4 regions of the Hafnia paralvei genome follow, and region 2 is predicted to be linked to each of the others. Evidence: predicted binding sites of a transcription regulator. Region 2 holds the regulator's gene; each other region holds the start of a gene.
What was found. Region 2 encodes LexA, which represses DNA repair genes until DNA is damaged. Its sites were predicted from a motif close to TNCTGTATGTACATACAGNA; they were not measured.
Positions count from the first base shown of each region.

Region 1 (3,865 bases), 830 kb from region 2:
TTCATTCGATGAACAACAAGAGCTGATTATTGGTCAGCTACATGACATTCAAGACCACCAGCTATTTTTAATGGCATTTCATCAGTCTCATTCTCCGATGAATGTTGATTTCAATCCTGATGATCCGCGTATTGAACATTTAGTGGGTGAATGCCGCCCAATTCGAATTTTAAAGCGCCTGATTACTCGTGTAGCCCCTAGCCCATCCAGCATTCTCATTGTTGGAGAGAGTGGTACCGGTAAGGAAGTTGTCGCCCGAGCAATTCATCAATTAAGCGATCGAAATAATAAACCCTTCATCGCTATTAACTGCGCAGCAATTCCGGATCAACTCTTAGAAAGTGAACTATTTGGCTATGTGAAAGGCGCATTCACTGGAGCTTCAGCAAACGGCAAAATAGGGCTAATTCAAGCAGCCAATAACGGAACCCTATTCTTAGATGAAATAGGGGATATGCCACTGACCTTGCAGGCTAAACTACTACGCGCGATCGAATCTCGAGAAGTACAGCCAATTGGCTCAAGTAAACCGATCTCTGTTGATATCAGGATTATTTCCGCCACTAACCAGAATCTTGAGCAATACATTGCCGACGGTAAATTTCGCGAAGACCTTTATTACCGATTAAATGTCATTCCAATGACTTTGCCCCCCCTGCGCGAACGTCAGGGCGATATTGAGCTACTGGCTCATTATTTCCTTAATTTACATACTAAGCGTATTGGTATTGTTTACCCAGGCATGGCGCCTGAAGTCATGTCGCTGCTGAAATTATATCGCTGGCCAGGCAACGTACGTGAGTTAAGTAACCTAATGGAATATTTGATTAACGTGGTGCCAAGCGGCGAGGTGATTGATATCTCACTACTGCCACCTAATTTGGTCAACGGGCAAGTTACCCGTACTTATCGTGAAGATATTCCTTACCAAAGCGCAGCAGCATGCGAAGAACACGGAGCCACGGGGCTAGAAGATATGGAACGGCAAATGATTCGCGAGGCACTCAGTCGCCACAATAATAAAAAACAGGCTGCTGATGAACTTGGAATTGGCATAGCGACGCTGTACCGGAAAATAAAAAAATACGAGCTGACGTCGCTATAACCGCACACCTCTGTATAAAATCTAGGTCGATGGGATAGATGCTTGTACACGCATGCTGGCATGTACGGGACAAAGGTGAAATGTTTTCAGCCGTGAACCAGCAGTATCCCCATAATGAACAGACACAGCATCATAGGCAGAGCCAAAATCAGCAATTCAAGCATACGCTTGCCCGGATGAAGGATTTCATTCTCTTGGGTTTTAGCCAGCGCCATTGCCCCTAGCAACACGGCAAACAATGACAGCGCACCAGCAAAGCTAAAATCGGCGAATAGTACCGACATTTTCCATGCGTTATACGCTTCTGGCGACAAAGCGGCTTGGTTCTGCCCTTCCGTCAACCATTGCCATAGCAATAATACCAATGGCAGCAGCCATGCTCCCGCCCCAGCAATCCAAGATATACGTCTAATCACTGCACTTGTCCCCAGATACAGATTAAAACCAGCCTGACATTGATTTATTTTTTATCAAAAAAAGCCCCGCACTGCAGTAACGCCGTTCGTTTAAGAGATCGAGATACACGGGTCTACCACACCGTGGGGCGCTCCGGCGGCTTACGCCGCTACGACCCCATCGGTGTGCTCCCCCTAAAATCGAGCTTAAGTGAACGATGTTACGCAGTGCAGGGCTATGGGTTGATTTCTTTAATAGAAATCAGAATGGAATATCGTCATCGAAATCCATTGGCGGTTCATTGCTTTGTGGCTGAGCTGCTGGAGCACTCTGAGGGCGAGCCGCTGGCTGTGAGCCGCCGCTGAACTGATTCCCCTGTGGCTGCTGAGGTTGACCCCAACCGCCCTGCTGACCCTGTGCCTGACCGCCGCCCATAGGCGCACCGCCACCTTGACGTCCACCCAGCATCTGCATGGTGCCGCCAACGTTTACAACAATCTCAGTGGTGTATTTTTCAACGCCCGCCTGATCGGTCCATTTGCGCGTCTGTAGCGCGCCTTCGATATAAACCTGAGAACCTTTACGCAGATATTCACCTGCAACCTCTGCCAGCTTGCCAAACAGCACTACACGGTGCCATTCAGTTTTTTCTTTCTGTTCGCCGGTTTGCTTGTCGCGCCAAGTCTCGGAGGTGGCCAGAGTAATATTGGCTACAGCACCACCATTCGGCATATAACGGACTTCTGGATCTTGACCCAGATTCCCGACAAGAATCACTTTGTTAACGCCTCTGCTGGCCATTTCGATTCTCCTGATGAAGTAAATTTGTACATACCCACGACAATTGTAGCCGCATCACAAAAGGTCTACCCCTTTTATACAGCGCTTACACGGGCCCAATCGGGCAAGGCCTCGCCGAATAACGCGACTGCAGCTTCAAGTATGGCGGGTGTAGTCTAAACCGTTAATTCTAACACGCCAGTGGCCTAACGGCACCACTGTTCGCTTCTGTGAAGTAGATTCCCCAATTGTTTAAGCTTAGAACAATTTTGCATTCATATACTGGATATTCATTCAGGTTTTATTGTGCCATAATTGATCGTTTCAAGCATCGTTGCGTACAGCCAAATTCGCTAAAAATCTCCAGCAGGCCGCACCAGTACTGGAAACGTTGCGTTTTTTTCGCTGGAAAACCCGACGGTGTTCAAGATTATCCAGAGCCTATCCCAATGGGTGCTCTGTGGGTATTTCCCTATACCGCAATCAGTGCGAATGGGCAGAAATGCACCGCAGATAAGCCTAATGAGATGGGTTCTTCATCCGGGAAGTCGTTAATGGATAAAATAGAAATACGGGGTGCTCGCACCCACAACCTGAAAAATATCAATCTGACCATTCCACGCGATAAGCTGATTGTCGTCACCGGATTATCAGGCTCAGGTAAGTCTTCTTTAGCGTTTGATACGCTCTACGCCGAAGGCCAGCGCCGCTACGTAGAATCGCTGTCGGCCTATGCACGCCAGTTTCTTTCGTTAATGGAAAAACCGGATGTTGACCACATTGAAGGTCTGTCTCCGGCGATTTCCATCGAACAGAAATCTACGTCGCATAACCCACGCTCTACCGTAGGGACGATCACCGAGATCCACGACTATTTACGTTTGCTGTTTGCTCGCGTTGGCGAGCCACGTTGTCCGGATCACGATGTTCCATTAGCGGCGCAAACCGTCAGCCAGATGGTGGATAACGTATTAACGCAGCCAGAAGGTAAACGCCTGATGCTGTTAGCGCCGATCGTGAAAGATCGTAAAGGCGAGCACACCAAAACACTGGAAAATCTGGCCGCGCAGGGCTACATCCGCGCACGTATAGACGGTGAAGTTTGCGATCTTTCCGATCCACCAAAACTAGAGCTGCAAAAGAAACATAGCATTGAAGTTGTCGTTGACCGCTTCAAAGTGCGTGAAGATATGGCACAACGCTTAGCAGAATCATTTGAAACTGCATTAGAGCTTTCCGGTGGTAGTGCGATTGTTGCCGATATGGACGACAGCAAAGCACCCGAACTGCTGTTTTCGGCTAACTTTGCCTGCCCAATATGCGGCTACAGCATGCGTGAACTTGAGCCACGTTTGTTCTCCTTCAACAACCCAGCCGGCGCCTGTCCAACCTGTGACGGCTTGGGTGTTCAGCAGTATTTCGATCCGGATCGTGTGGTACAAAACGCTGAGCTTTCTTTAGCCGGTGGCGCTATTCGCGGTTGGGATCGTCGTAACTTCTACTATTTCCAGATGCTGAAGTCTTTAGCCGACCATTATCATTTTGATGTGGAATCCCCATTCGAGAGTTTGGATGCCAAAACAC
Region 1 covers NZ_CP083737.1:4,271,228-4,275,092, forward strand. The annotation lists gene K9N75_RS19730 (sigma-54 interaction domain-containing protein) at 1-1,105, shown strand, start outside; gene K9N75_RS19735 (hypothetical protein) at 1,192-1,521, opposite strand; gene ssb1 (single-stranded DNA-binding protein SSB1) at 1,763-2,302, opposite strand; gene uvrA (excinuclease ABC subunit UvrA) at 2,836-3,865, shown strand, end outside.
Region 1: the regulator LexA is predicted to act here: its motif matches at 2,562-2,581, upstream of uvrA (excinuclease ABC subunit UvrA).

Region 2 (3,865 bases):
GATGATGTCATCGTGGAAGTGGCCGATCAGGGATGTGGCGTTCCAGAGTCTTTACGTGAGGCTATTTTTGAGCAAGGCGTAAGTACTAAAACCGAGGATGTGGGTGAGCACGGCATCGGACTCTATCTGATAGCCAGCTATGTAGGCCGCTGCGGTGGGGTAATTACGCTGGAAGACAACGAACCTTGTGGCACTTTATTTTCCGTATTTATTCCTAAAGTGAAAAAGACTTATGACACAACCAATAACGATTCTAATAGTTGAAGACGAAACGCCGCTGGCAGAAATGCACGCGGAGTTTATTCGCCATTTTCATGGCTGTGGACAGGTTTGGTTAGCGGGAAATCTCGCGCAGGCCAGAATGATGGTCGAGCGTTTCAAACCTGACCTGATCCTGCTGGATAACTATTTGCCGGATGGAAAAGGTATTACCCTGTTGCACGAACTGACTCAGGCTCGATTCTCTGGTGGGGTAGTGTTCACTACGGCAGCTAGCGATATGGATACCGTTTCTGATGCAGTTCGCTGCGGTGTTTTTGACTACTTGGTAAAACCGATAGCCTATGAGCGTTTAGGCCAAACTTTAGACCGTTACCATCAGCGGATGCGAATGCTGGCAAGTAACAATAGTGCTAGCCAGCGCCAGATCGATGACATGTTTAATGCCTATGCGCGCGGCGAGCATAAAGAAGAGTTACCTGTCGGTATTGATGCGCTCACTTTAGATAAAGTGCAGGGACTGTTTGCCGATCTTGATGCTCGCCATACTGCTGAAACTGTGGCACAGGAGCTGAAACTCAGCCGTACGACCGCACGACGTTATTTAGAGTTTTGTGCAGGACGGCACATGATCATGGCAGAAATTGTATACGGCAAAGTTGGGCGTCCGCAACGAACTTATCGCGCACTGGAAACTGTAAAAAACAGTTAATTTATTCACGGGAATTTGCTGGATATTGACTGTAAAAACACAAAAAGTGTGCGGTTAGAGCCAATCAGATGCGGTACGGTTCAATCTTTATGTATTTCACGGTTTCAAAATGGCCGCCACCTGTATATACTCACAGCAAAACTGTATAAACAAACAGGTGGTGGAATGAAAGCACTTACAGCCAGACAGCAGGAAGTCTACGATCTGATTCGTGACCATATTGAACAAACTGGCATGCCGCCAACGCGTGCTGAAATCGCACAGCGTTTGGGATTCCGCTCTCCTAATGCGGCAGAAGAACATTTAAAAGCGTTACAACGTAAAGGCGTGATTGAGATTGTGTCCGGTGCTTCACGCGGCATTCGCTTGTTGATGGAAGATGAAACGGGGCTACCTCTCATTGGCCGGGTGGCTGCCGGTGAGCCGCTGCTGGCACAGGAACATATTGAGGGCCATTATCAGGTCGACCCTTCATTGTTTAAGCCTAATGCCGATTTCTTACTGCGTGTTAATGGAATGTCGATGCGTGATATCGGCATTTTAGACGGCGATTTACTGGCCGTGCATAAAACACAAGATGTGCGTAACGGACAGGTTGTTGTTGCTCGTATTGAAGACGAAGTGACGGTTAAACGTTTGAAAAAACAAGGCAACATTGTTCAGCTACTGCCTGAAAACAGCGATTTTGAACCGATTGTGGTTGACCTACGTGAACAAAACTTCACGATTGAAGGTCTGGCCGTTGGTGTTATCCGCAACGGCGACTGGATCTAAAGTTCTCGCTATTGTGTTTGCGGTAACGCCGATAGACTAAGCCCCTTATTTGGGGCTTTTTCTTTGTTGGGAGAAGGCTGGCAAGTGGATCTGGGATGACGTGAAAAAATGAAATTACTGACACCAACTGATAAAGCGCTATGGATTCTCGCGCTGCCGATGATTTTGTCGAACATCTCAGTTCCGCTTTTGGGACTGGTTGATACCGCAGTTATTGGTCATTTGGATAGCCCTGTTTATTTGGGCGGTGTTGCTGTAGGCGCGATGGCGACATCCTTCCTCTTTATGCTGCTGTTGTTTTTACGGATGAGCACCACGGGGTTGACTGCTCAGGCATTTGGCGCTGGCGATAAAACGGCGCTAGCCCGTGCATTGGTTCAACCTTTGCTACTGGCTTTGTTGGCGGGGGTTGTCATTATTGCAGTGCGTGAACCGTTAATTGAGGGGGTGTTACGCATTGTTGGCGGGCATCAGGATGTGTTGGAGCAGGCTCGTTTGTTTATGCACATCCGTTGGCTCGGCGCACCGGCAACATTGGCTAATCTGGTGATTTTAGGCTGGCTGCTTGGCGTTCAATATGCCCGCGCACCTGTCATTCTGCTTGTGGTCGGAAACCTCATTAACATTACGCTTGATCTATGGTTTGTCGTTGGTTTGGGCTGGAAGGTTCAGGGAGCCGCTAGCGCGACGGTGATTGCCGATTATGCCACTTTCTTGCTAGGGATTGGCCTTGTGTGGCATGTAATGAAGTTGCGTGGGCTACACATGGAGTATTTCCGTAATGCGTGGCGTGGCAATCTGCGCCGCCTGTTGGCTTTAAATCGTGACATCATGCTGCGTTCTTTACTGCTGCAGTTATGTTTTTCATCGCTGACCATTTTAGGGGCACGCATGGGAAGTGAAATTGTTGCGGTAAATGCGGTACTAATGAACCTACTCACGTTCACGGCCTATGCTCTGGACGGCTTTGCTTACGCGGTCGAAGCCCATTCAGGACAGGCTTATGGTGCTCGGGATGGCCGCAGGCTGCAAAGTATTTGGCATTCAGCCTGCCGACAAGCGGGCATTGTGGCCATATTTTTTGCCCTGCTTTACGCATTGTTTGGCGGACATATCATTCAGATGTTAACGTCGTTGCCTGATGTTCAGGCGCTGGCAGCCCACTATCTTCCGTGGCAAATTCTTCTGCCGTTGCTGGGCGTTTGGTGTTATCTGCTGGATGGCATGTTTATTGGGGCGACTCGTGGAACTGAAATGCGTAACAGCATGGCGGTAGCTGCAGTGGGTTATGGATTGACGCTTTTTACTCTACCTTGGTTAGGTAATCACGGTTTATGGCTGGCGTTGGCAGTGTTTTTATCTCTACGTGGCCTTTCGCTATGGATCGTCTGGAGACGGCATTGGCGGAGTAATACGTGGTTTGAAGCCAATAATATTTATTAAAATCATTGAGTTGTTAGTGATTTGAATTGTGGCAATATGATAATTCCTATAGTTATTATGTTGCCCTAAAATGGCGCTTTATTAATATTTGCTTACATTCTAAGTGGAAAAATTATTCGCTGCTTATCGCCTGTTTTCTAACTGATTTTGTGCTTTATTCGTAAGATATTTTATTTAGTTGCACCGAAATTTTAGCTGAAAATTTTTTTACTCTGATTATCCGCTAGTCTTAATGGTGAACGTTAACTAATGCCTCGCAGCAAAATTTATATTTAGAAATTAAATATTTTTAAGTTACAGATGCGAGGGGAATACATTCCATTACATAAGTGATACGGAGTTATTATGAATAAAGATCAAGCCGGCGGTAACTGGAAGCAGTTTAAAGGTACAGTGAAAGAGAAATGGGGTAAGTTGACCGACGATGATCTTACAGTCATTGAGGGTAAACGAGACCAGCTGGTAGGTAAGATCCAAGAGCGCTACGGCTATCAGAAAGAAGCCGCAGAGAAAGAAGTGAAAGCTTGGGAAGAGCACAATAAATATCGTTGGTGATATTATTGTCTGCCGAAGCCAAATAATCATTTGGCAAAACGCATTATAAATAAAGTATGGACTCGAATATTGAGATAAATAATATTCCTTTATTGATAGTGTGCTACTGCTTATATTTATTGCCAATGATGAAAAAGAGCCGCTGATGCGGCTCTTTTTTAT
Region 2 covers NZ_CP083737.1:378,436-382,300, forward strand. The annotation lists gene dpiB (sensor histidine kinase DpiB) at 1-264, shown strand, start outside; gene dpiA (two-component response regulator DpiA) at 233-931, shown strand; gene lexA (transcriptional repressor LexA) at 1,097-1,705, shown strand; gene dinF (MATE family efflux transporter DinF) at 1,814-3,148, shown strand; gene K9N75_RS01715 (CsbD family protein) at 3,494-3,703, shown strand.

Region 3 (3,865 bases), 1.9 Mb from region 2:
GGCCTGTAATGCCACACCGACAAATATCAGCCAGTAGATAACCCAGAACATAATGTTGGCACCGGTAAAACCTTGTCCGAGCGCTGGCTCAGGAGAGTTGAACCAGAATACATCCAGAAAGTGCGTGTTGAATTTGACCATATCAATCATGACATGCACAAAATCCAGCATAACGGCGTTCAAACCTTCTTGCTTCTGACTATGCTGATACAGAAAGTTGAGCACCGACACGATGGTCGAAAGCAGCGCTGGAATAAACACCACCCAGCCTAAAATCCGTTTTATCACTGCAACCCAACCGGCTTGTTGGTAGGTCATACCATCCCCTTACTAATTCGCGTTGTTATCGCCTTGAATAACGGCAGTCTACGTGGCTGTTTATCTTCCCGCAATCTCAACTTGTTGAATTGATTGGTCGGGTTCGGATTAACTTTAAGCTTGTTGAGTATAACTGGCTTAACCAAAACCATCGCGAATGTTAGAGTAAATAAAGTGAATGCCTGCAAGCGCCAGCTTGGGGCCGTTAATCTCAATAGATGAGGAAATGCCAGTGAGTCGCATTGAAGCCGTAATTTTCGATATGGATGGGTTACTGATAGATTCTGAGCCGCTGTGGACTCAAGGAGAGCACGATGTCTTTTCCTCATTAGGTATCGACGTGAATGCAGCAGACATTCCAGAAACCCTGGGTCTACGCATCGATCTGGTGGTTAAGCTTTGGTATCAACGCACACCGTGGCAAGGCGCGAGTCAGGAAGAAGTGACCGAGCGAATCATTCGCCGTGTGATTGAACTGGTTCGTGACACCAAACCGCTGCTGCCTGGCGTTGAGCACGCGCTCAAGTTATGTCGCCAACAAGGAATGAAAATCGGTTTGGCCTCTGCGTCTCCTCTTTACATGCTTAACGATGTGTTGGAAATGTTTAACATCAGCCAGTACTTTGACGCGGTGGTGTCTGCCGAAGCCTTGCCTTATAGTAAACCCCATCCAGAAGTCTACCTCAATGCAGCCCACGCGCTGGGCGTCGATCCGCTAAACTGCGTCACGCTGGAGGACTCTTTCAACGGTATGATTGCAACCAAAGCAGCCCGCATGCGTTCCATCGTGGTACCTGCACCTGAGAATATTAACGACCCACGCTGGGCACTCGCTGACGTAAAACTTAACAACCTCAACGAGCTTAGCGCGTCAGATATTCAGCCATAATCTTGCTGCAAGATAGACGGAGTCTAGCCTAGGCTCCGTTTTATGTATATTTATACAGCAAACAGCCATCTGTTACGCTGTCACCTCTTGATTCCTGCGAAAACTCCGATATGCTGGATAAATTACCAGTAGCATCGGCGAGTTTTATCATGACGGCGGAAGGCCATCTCATTTTTTCTGTCGCATGTGCCATTTTCGCTAAAAAAGCGGAACTGACGCCTGCGCTCGCCCATGGTGACTGGTGGCACATCATTCCCGGCGCACTGCTCACCTGCTTATGGCCCGATATTGATCATCCCAAATCGGTGCTGGGACAGCGCCTCAAATGGCTATCATCCCCAATTGCCCGCATGTTTGGCCATCGGGGATTTACTCATAGTCTGTTAGCCGTTATCGGCGGAATATTTCTCCTGCATTGTGAAATGCCTAGCTATATGGGTATCCCCGTAGACGCCATGCACGCGATGGTTATTGGCTATCTCAGCCATCTGCTAGCCGATATGCTCACACCGGCTGGTGTTCCCCTATTGTGGCCTATCCGTTGGCGTTTTCGTTTGCCCATTCTCAATTCTCAGAAAGGGAATCAGTTGGAACGTATTCTGTGCATGTCGCTAGTGGGATATGCCGTCTATTGGGGAGGTGATCTCGTGCCGTTTTACGATTTACTCAGATACGTGAGCCAAAAATTATGACCCACATCACATCCCATCGCTTATAAACTCCGCGTTTTGCGGGCTTAACATACAAACTCGATGCAAAAATTATAATAAATTCATTTTGGATATAAGCGCGAGGTCAATGGTGCTGTTAGCATATATACATTAAACGTTTCAGCGTAGGTCAGTGTTAAGTCCAAAGAGGCTTGATCGTCCTATAGGGCCGCAGGAAACGTATAAAAACAGTCATAATATAAAAACATTGGATGGAGAATGGGGATGAACCTACCGCTCGTGATTAACGTGTTGGTGTTTGTAGCACTATTGCTGCTACTGGCACAGACGCGTCGTACTAAATGGAGCTTGGCTAAAAAAGTACTCGTCGGCTTAGTGATGGGGGTTCTGTTCGGCTTAGGCCTACAGCTGGTTTACGGTTCAGATAACCCGCTGCTGAAAGATTCCATTAGCTGGTTCAATATCGTGGGTAACGGCTATGTGCAACTGTTACAGATGATTGTGATGCCGCTGGTGTTCGTCTCTATTCTGAGCGCCGTAGCAAAGCTGCACAACGCGTCTTCGCTGGGTAAGATCAGTTTTCTTTCTATTGGCACCCTGTTATTCACCACCATGATTGCCGCGCTGGTTGGGGTGCTGGTCACCAATCTATTTGGCCTGACCGCTGAAGGTCTCGTACAGGGCACGCAGGAAACGGCACGATTAGCCGCGATTAACACGAACTATGCGAGCAAGGTTTCTGATCTGAGCGTTCCGCAGTTGGTGCTCTCATTCATTCCTAAGAATCCCTTTGCCGATCTCACGGGTGCAAGCCCGACCTCTATCATCAGCGTGGTTATTTTCGCGGCAATTTTAGGGACTGCAGCGCTTCAACTGTTGAAAGATGATGAGGTCAAAGGTAAGCGCGTTCTTACTGCTATCGATACCCTGCAGTCGCTGGTCATGAAACTCGTCCGTCAGATCATGAAACTGACACCTTACGGCGTACTGGCGTTGATGACCAAAGTCGTTGCGGGTTCTAATATGCACGACATTATCAAGCTGGGTAGCTTCGTCGTTGCATCCTATCTGGGACTGGCAATTATGTTTGTGGTTCATGGCCTGCTGCTCTCTTTCACCGGTATTAACCCGCTAAAATTCTTCCGCAAAGTATGGCCGGTTCTGACATTTGCTTTTACCAGCCGTTCTAGCGCAGCAAGCATACCGCTAAACGTTGAAGCACAGACTCGCCGTATCGGCGTGCCTGAATCCATCGCCAGCTTCTCTGCTTCTTTTGGTGCGACAATTGGTCAGAACGGCTGTGCGGGTTTATATCCAGCGATGCTTGCGGTGATGGTTGCACCAACCGTGGGAATTAACCCACTGGATCCTCTGTGGATTGCTACACTGGTCGGTATCGTAACCGTAAGCTCCGCCGGCGTCGCGGGTGTGGGCGGCGGCGCAACGTTTGCCGCGCTGATCGTATTGCCAGCCATGGGGCTGCCGGTCACGTTAGTTGCCCTGCTGATTTCCGTTGAACCGCTAATTGATATGGGGCGTACCGCGTTGAACGTCAATGGTTCAATGACGGCAGGTACTATTACCAGTCAAATTCTGCGTCAGACCGACAAAAATGTTTTTGACTCTGAAGAAGAGGCTGAGCTAGCCCACCAATGATGACCCGCCTTTGCCATGAGGCAAAAGCGAAACCATAGATTTTATTTAGCACAACGCCCGATGATATTCATCGGGCGTTGTTATTTGAAAGACCTGACGGAAGTAACTCCCGCCTACTGTTTTTCTGACATCTGTCCCATCGCCGTTTTATCTTCCAGCGCGAGTATTCTCTTTTCACCGGCGGGGGAAGGTTCGCAGTTAACACATTCACTACTCTGAATGAGCTTAAGCGCCAGATAGAGATCCGAGACAAACAGCAGCCCTTTCTCTTCCCCTTTCGCTCGGTTAGCACTAAACCAGCGTTTAAGGTCGGTTCTACGCCCCGCCAGCA
Region 3 covers NZ_CP083737.1:2,320,349-2,324,213, reverse strand. The annotation lists gene K9N75_RS11055 (YniB family protein) at 1-318, opposite strand, end outside; gene hxpB (hexitol phosphatase HxpB) at 545-1,207, shown strand; gene K9N75_RS11045 (metal-dependent hydrolase) at 1,357-1,899, shown strand; gene K9N75_RS11040 (L-cystine transporter) at 2,143-3,534, shown strand; gene K9N75_RS11035 (SulP family inorganic anion transporter) at 3,648-3,865, opposite strand, start outside.
Region 3: the regulator LexA is predicted to act here: its motif matches at 1,248-1,267, upstream of K9N75_RS11045 (metal-dependent hydrolase).

Region 4 (3,865 bases), 1.4 Mb from region 2:
ATGCAGTGATTTGGAATCAGAGAAAAGCAATTATGCGAGCCCTCGCATGCGAACTGAGTGCAATCGGCGAAAACAGAAAGAAGCTGGATGGCTCGTTTATGCCAGCTTTATCCGGGCTGTTTTCGTGAATATTAACAATGGGAATTGTTGATTGACAGCAGGCATGGGTTTTCGTTTGGGACAAATCCTTAACAAAATGAACTTGTTAAGGGGATGGCGAGCAGGGAAGGATATAAGAGAGACAATAAGATGGCAGACAATAAAAAGCGCCCTGGTAAAGATCTCGACCGTATCGACCGTAACATCCTGAATGAGTTGCAAAAGGATGGACGAATTTCGAACGTTGAGCTTTCTAAGCGAGTTGGTTTATCCCCAACTCCATGTTTAGAACGTGTACGTCGCCTTGAAAGACAAGGTTTTATTCAAGGTTACACTGCACTGTTGAACCCGCACTATCTGGATGCGTCCTTACTGGTATTTGTTGAAATTACCTTGAACCGAGGAGCCCCAGATGTGTTTGAACAGTTCAATACCGCTGTTCAGAAACTGGAAGAAATTCAGGAGTGTCATCTGGTTTCAGGTGATTTCGACTATCTGTTGAAAACACGTGTGCCTGACATGTCCGCTTATCGTAAGTTGCTTGGCGAAACGCTGCTGCGCCTACCGGGCGTTAATGACACCCGTACCTACGTGGTTATGGAAGAAGTCAAACAGAGCAATCGCTTGGTTATCAAAACGCGATAACGGTAGCAGGTGCAAAACCTGAGTAATTTGGTTACACTCCTGTGTATCTATACAGTTTCAGCGCCGAGGGTATAGTCTCTCGGCGTTGTTATTCGTACGAGTCTTTGTTAAATACAAAATTACGTGGCAATGCGTTGTTCTAAAGCGGCAATAGGCAATAATAGTGCTATGGTGAAAAACAGGAACCTGGAGAGCCTTTCTTGAGCCAGGAATACACAGAAGAGAAGGACGTTACTCTCAAACGAATGAGCAGTGGACGTCGGCTATACGAAGCGTTACTCATTGGAGTAGCGTTGTTTTCTATTTATCTCATGGTTTCGTTGCTGAGCTTTGACCCCTCGGATCCGAGCTGGTCGCAAACGGCATGGCACGAACCTATCAATAATATTGGCGGCGGGGCAGGTGCATGGCTAGCTGATACTCTATTCTTTGTTTTCGGAGTGATGGGATACGCCATTCCTCCTGTCATGCTCGCTCTATGTTGGTTTGCTTACCGCAAACGCGACGATAGCGGCTATGTCGACTATTTTGCGATATCCCTGAAACTCATCGGCATGTTGGCGCTGGTTTTAGCGTCCTGCGGTTTAACCGCATTAAACGTTGATGATATCTACCATTTTGCCTCCGGCGGTCTTATTGGGAGTCTGCTGGAGAACGGTGTGAATCCTCTCATGGGCAGCGTGGGGGGAACATTGCTGCTGTTAGGGGTATGGGCCGTTGGGCTGACTCTGTTTACCGGCTGGTCATGGCTGACCATCGCGGAGAAAATCGGTGGGGTCTTGCTCGGAGGCTTAACCTTCATGAGTAATCGCTCGCGTCGCGATCGCGATGATGATTACGATTACGAGGACGACGCTCGTGAAGTTGTGCTGGATAAACACGCATCGTCGGTAGGGCAGGAGACAGATGATGTTCTGCTTCGGGCTGCTGATGAGGATGAAGACGATATCTTGCTGGCCAAGCCAACAAGAACCGCACCAGAGTTGCCAAGTGTCGATGAGGACGAAAACGATCCTCTTCTGGGTAAATTACGTCCGCTGCATGAGGCGGAAATGTCTCTGGATGAATCCGCACAGCCTGCTGTCAGCCATGAATTAAAACCGGCGGCGGCTGTTTCTGCCGTTGGCGCCGCGGTGGCTTCGGCTCAGCCAGTTGCTTCTGCAGCGACTCAGCCCATGACCTTTAGCGCCTCAGAGCCTGAGCCGGTGGCAGAAATTAAGCCTAGTATGCCTCCGCTATACTCTTTCGAGATGCCGGAAGATCGCCCAACGAATGTGTCACATACGCCAACTCGTCCAGCACGTTCTGCATGGGATGATGAGGGGCCGCGTTTGGGGAGTTTGGAACCAGAGACGCCTTCTACACCATCGTCTGCACCGGGTATGAATTTCAGTGCATCACATTTCGATCGTGATGAACTGCCTAAAACGCCATATATCAATCCGGGGTTATCCTCCAATAGTATGCCGTTTGGCGCCGCTTCACGGGATGATACTGTTCCGACTACGGTGTCTACAGCCGCTGCTGCCGGTGCTCTATTCATGCCTGCGTTTAGCGCGACGGAAGACAGCAGCCTGCAGGTGAAACAAGGGAATGGTCCAGAACTGCCGCGACCAAATCCGGTACGGATCCCTACTCGCCGTGAATTAGCCTCTCTTGGGATTAAGCTTCCTTCGCAGCGTATGGCGGAAGAGCAAGCTAAGAAAGAAGCTGAGGCTCAGCGTCTGAGAGCCCAGCAGAGTCCGCAGCAGTCGCTAGAGCAAAATTTAGAACAAAATAATGTTGAGCCGGTTGATGATGAAGCACTGAGAGAGCAAACGGCGCTGCGTCAGGCGTTTGCGGAGCAGCAGCAACAGCGCTATGGCGAACAACAATATGAGCATCAGGCTGAAGATGAGCAGGCGGCTGAAATGGCGCGTCTGCAAAGCGAGTTTTCTTCCCAGCAGCAACAGCGTTATCAGCAGCAGACTGATGCAACGGATGATAATGCTTATGCATTAAGCGGTGTCACTGCTTCCCGTAATGACCTGATGGACTTCTCGCCTGCGAAAGCGTTAAGCGAAGCGGCAGCAAGTAATAATGCGTTTGGATTTACGCCTGTGGCTGATTTGGTGGATGATGGTCCTTCGGAGCCTTTGTTCACGATTACCCCTGAGCAGGAAGAAACGGCCGCACGTGACAGCGATGCCTATGATGTGCCATTTGGCCGTTACGATGAGCCAGTGCAACCATCACAGCCTCAGTCCTATCAACAGCCCGCGGCGTCGCAGTATTCGCAGCAGCCTGCACCCGTTCAACCGAATGTTTATCAGCAGCCACCTGCGGCGCCGGTTACGCCACAGCCAAGCATTCAACAACCGAACGCTCAACAGCCAGTGGCGCAGCAATCGACAGGACAGCATCCGGCCATGGATGGTTTAATTCATCCATTCCTGATGCGCGGTCATGAGCAGCCGTTGGAAAAACCGACGACGCCATTACCGACGCTGGACCTGCTGACTGAACCACCGGCCAACTCTGAACCTGTAGATATGTTCGCGCTGGAGCAGGTGGGGAATCTGGTGGAGTCGCGTTTAGCGGACTATCGTGTTAAAGCCGAGGTTGTTGGGATCTCTCCAGGCCCAGTTATCACCCGCTTCGAGTTGGATCTTGCGCCAGGTGTAAAAGCAGCGCGTATCTCTAACCTGTCGCGAGATCTGGCGCGTTCGCTCTCTGCGGTTGCGGTACGTGTGGTTGAGGTCATTCCGGGTAAACCTTATGTCGGTTTGGAATTGCCGAATAAACATCGTCAAACTGTGTACCTGCGTGAAGTGTTGGATTGCTCCAAGTTCCGCGAAAGCCCTTCTCCGTTGACTATTGTCTTGGGGAAAGATATTGCTGGGCAGCCCGTCATCGCCGACTTGGCAAAAATGCCGCATTTGTTGGTGGCAGGGACTACGGGGTCCGGTAAGTCGGTGGGCGTGAACGCCATGATCCTCAGCATGCTGTATAAGGCGACGCCGGATGAAGTGCGCTTCATCATGATCGACCCGAAAATGCTGGAGCTTTCTGTCTACGAAGGTATTCCACATCTGTTGACCGAAGTGGTCACAGATATGAAAGATGCCGCTAATGCATTGCG
Region 4 covers NZ_CP083737.1:1,815,165-1,819,029, forward strand. The annotation lists gene lrp (leucine-responsive transcriptional regulator Lrp) at 250-744, shown strand; gene K9N75_RS08595 (DNA translocase FtsK 4TM domain-containing protein) at 945-3,865, shown strand, end outside.
Region 4: the regulator LexA is predicted to act here: its motif matches at 782-801, upstream of K9N75_RS08595 (DNA translocase FtsK 4TM domain-containing protein).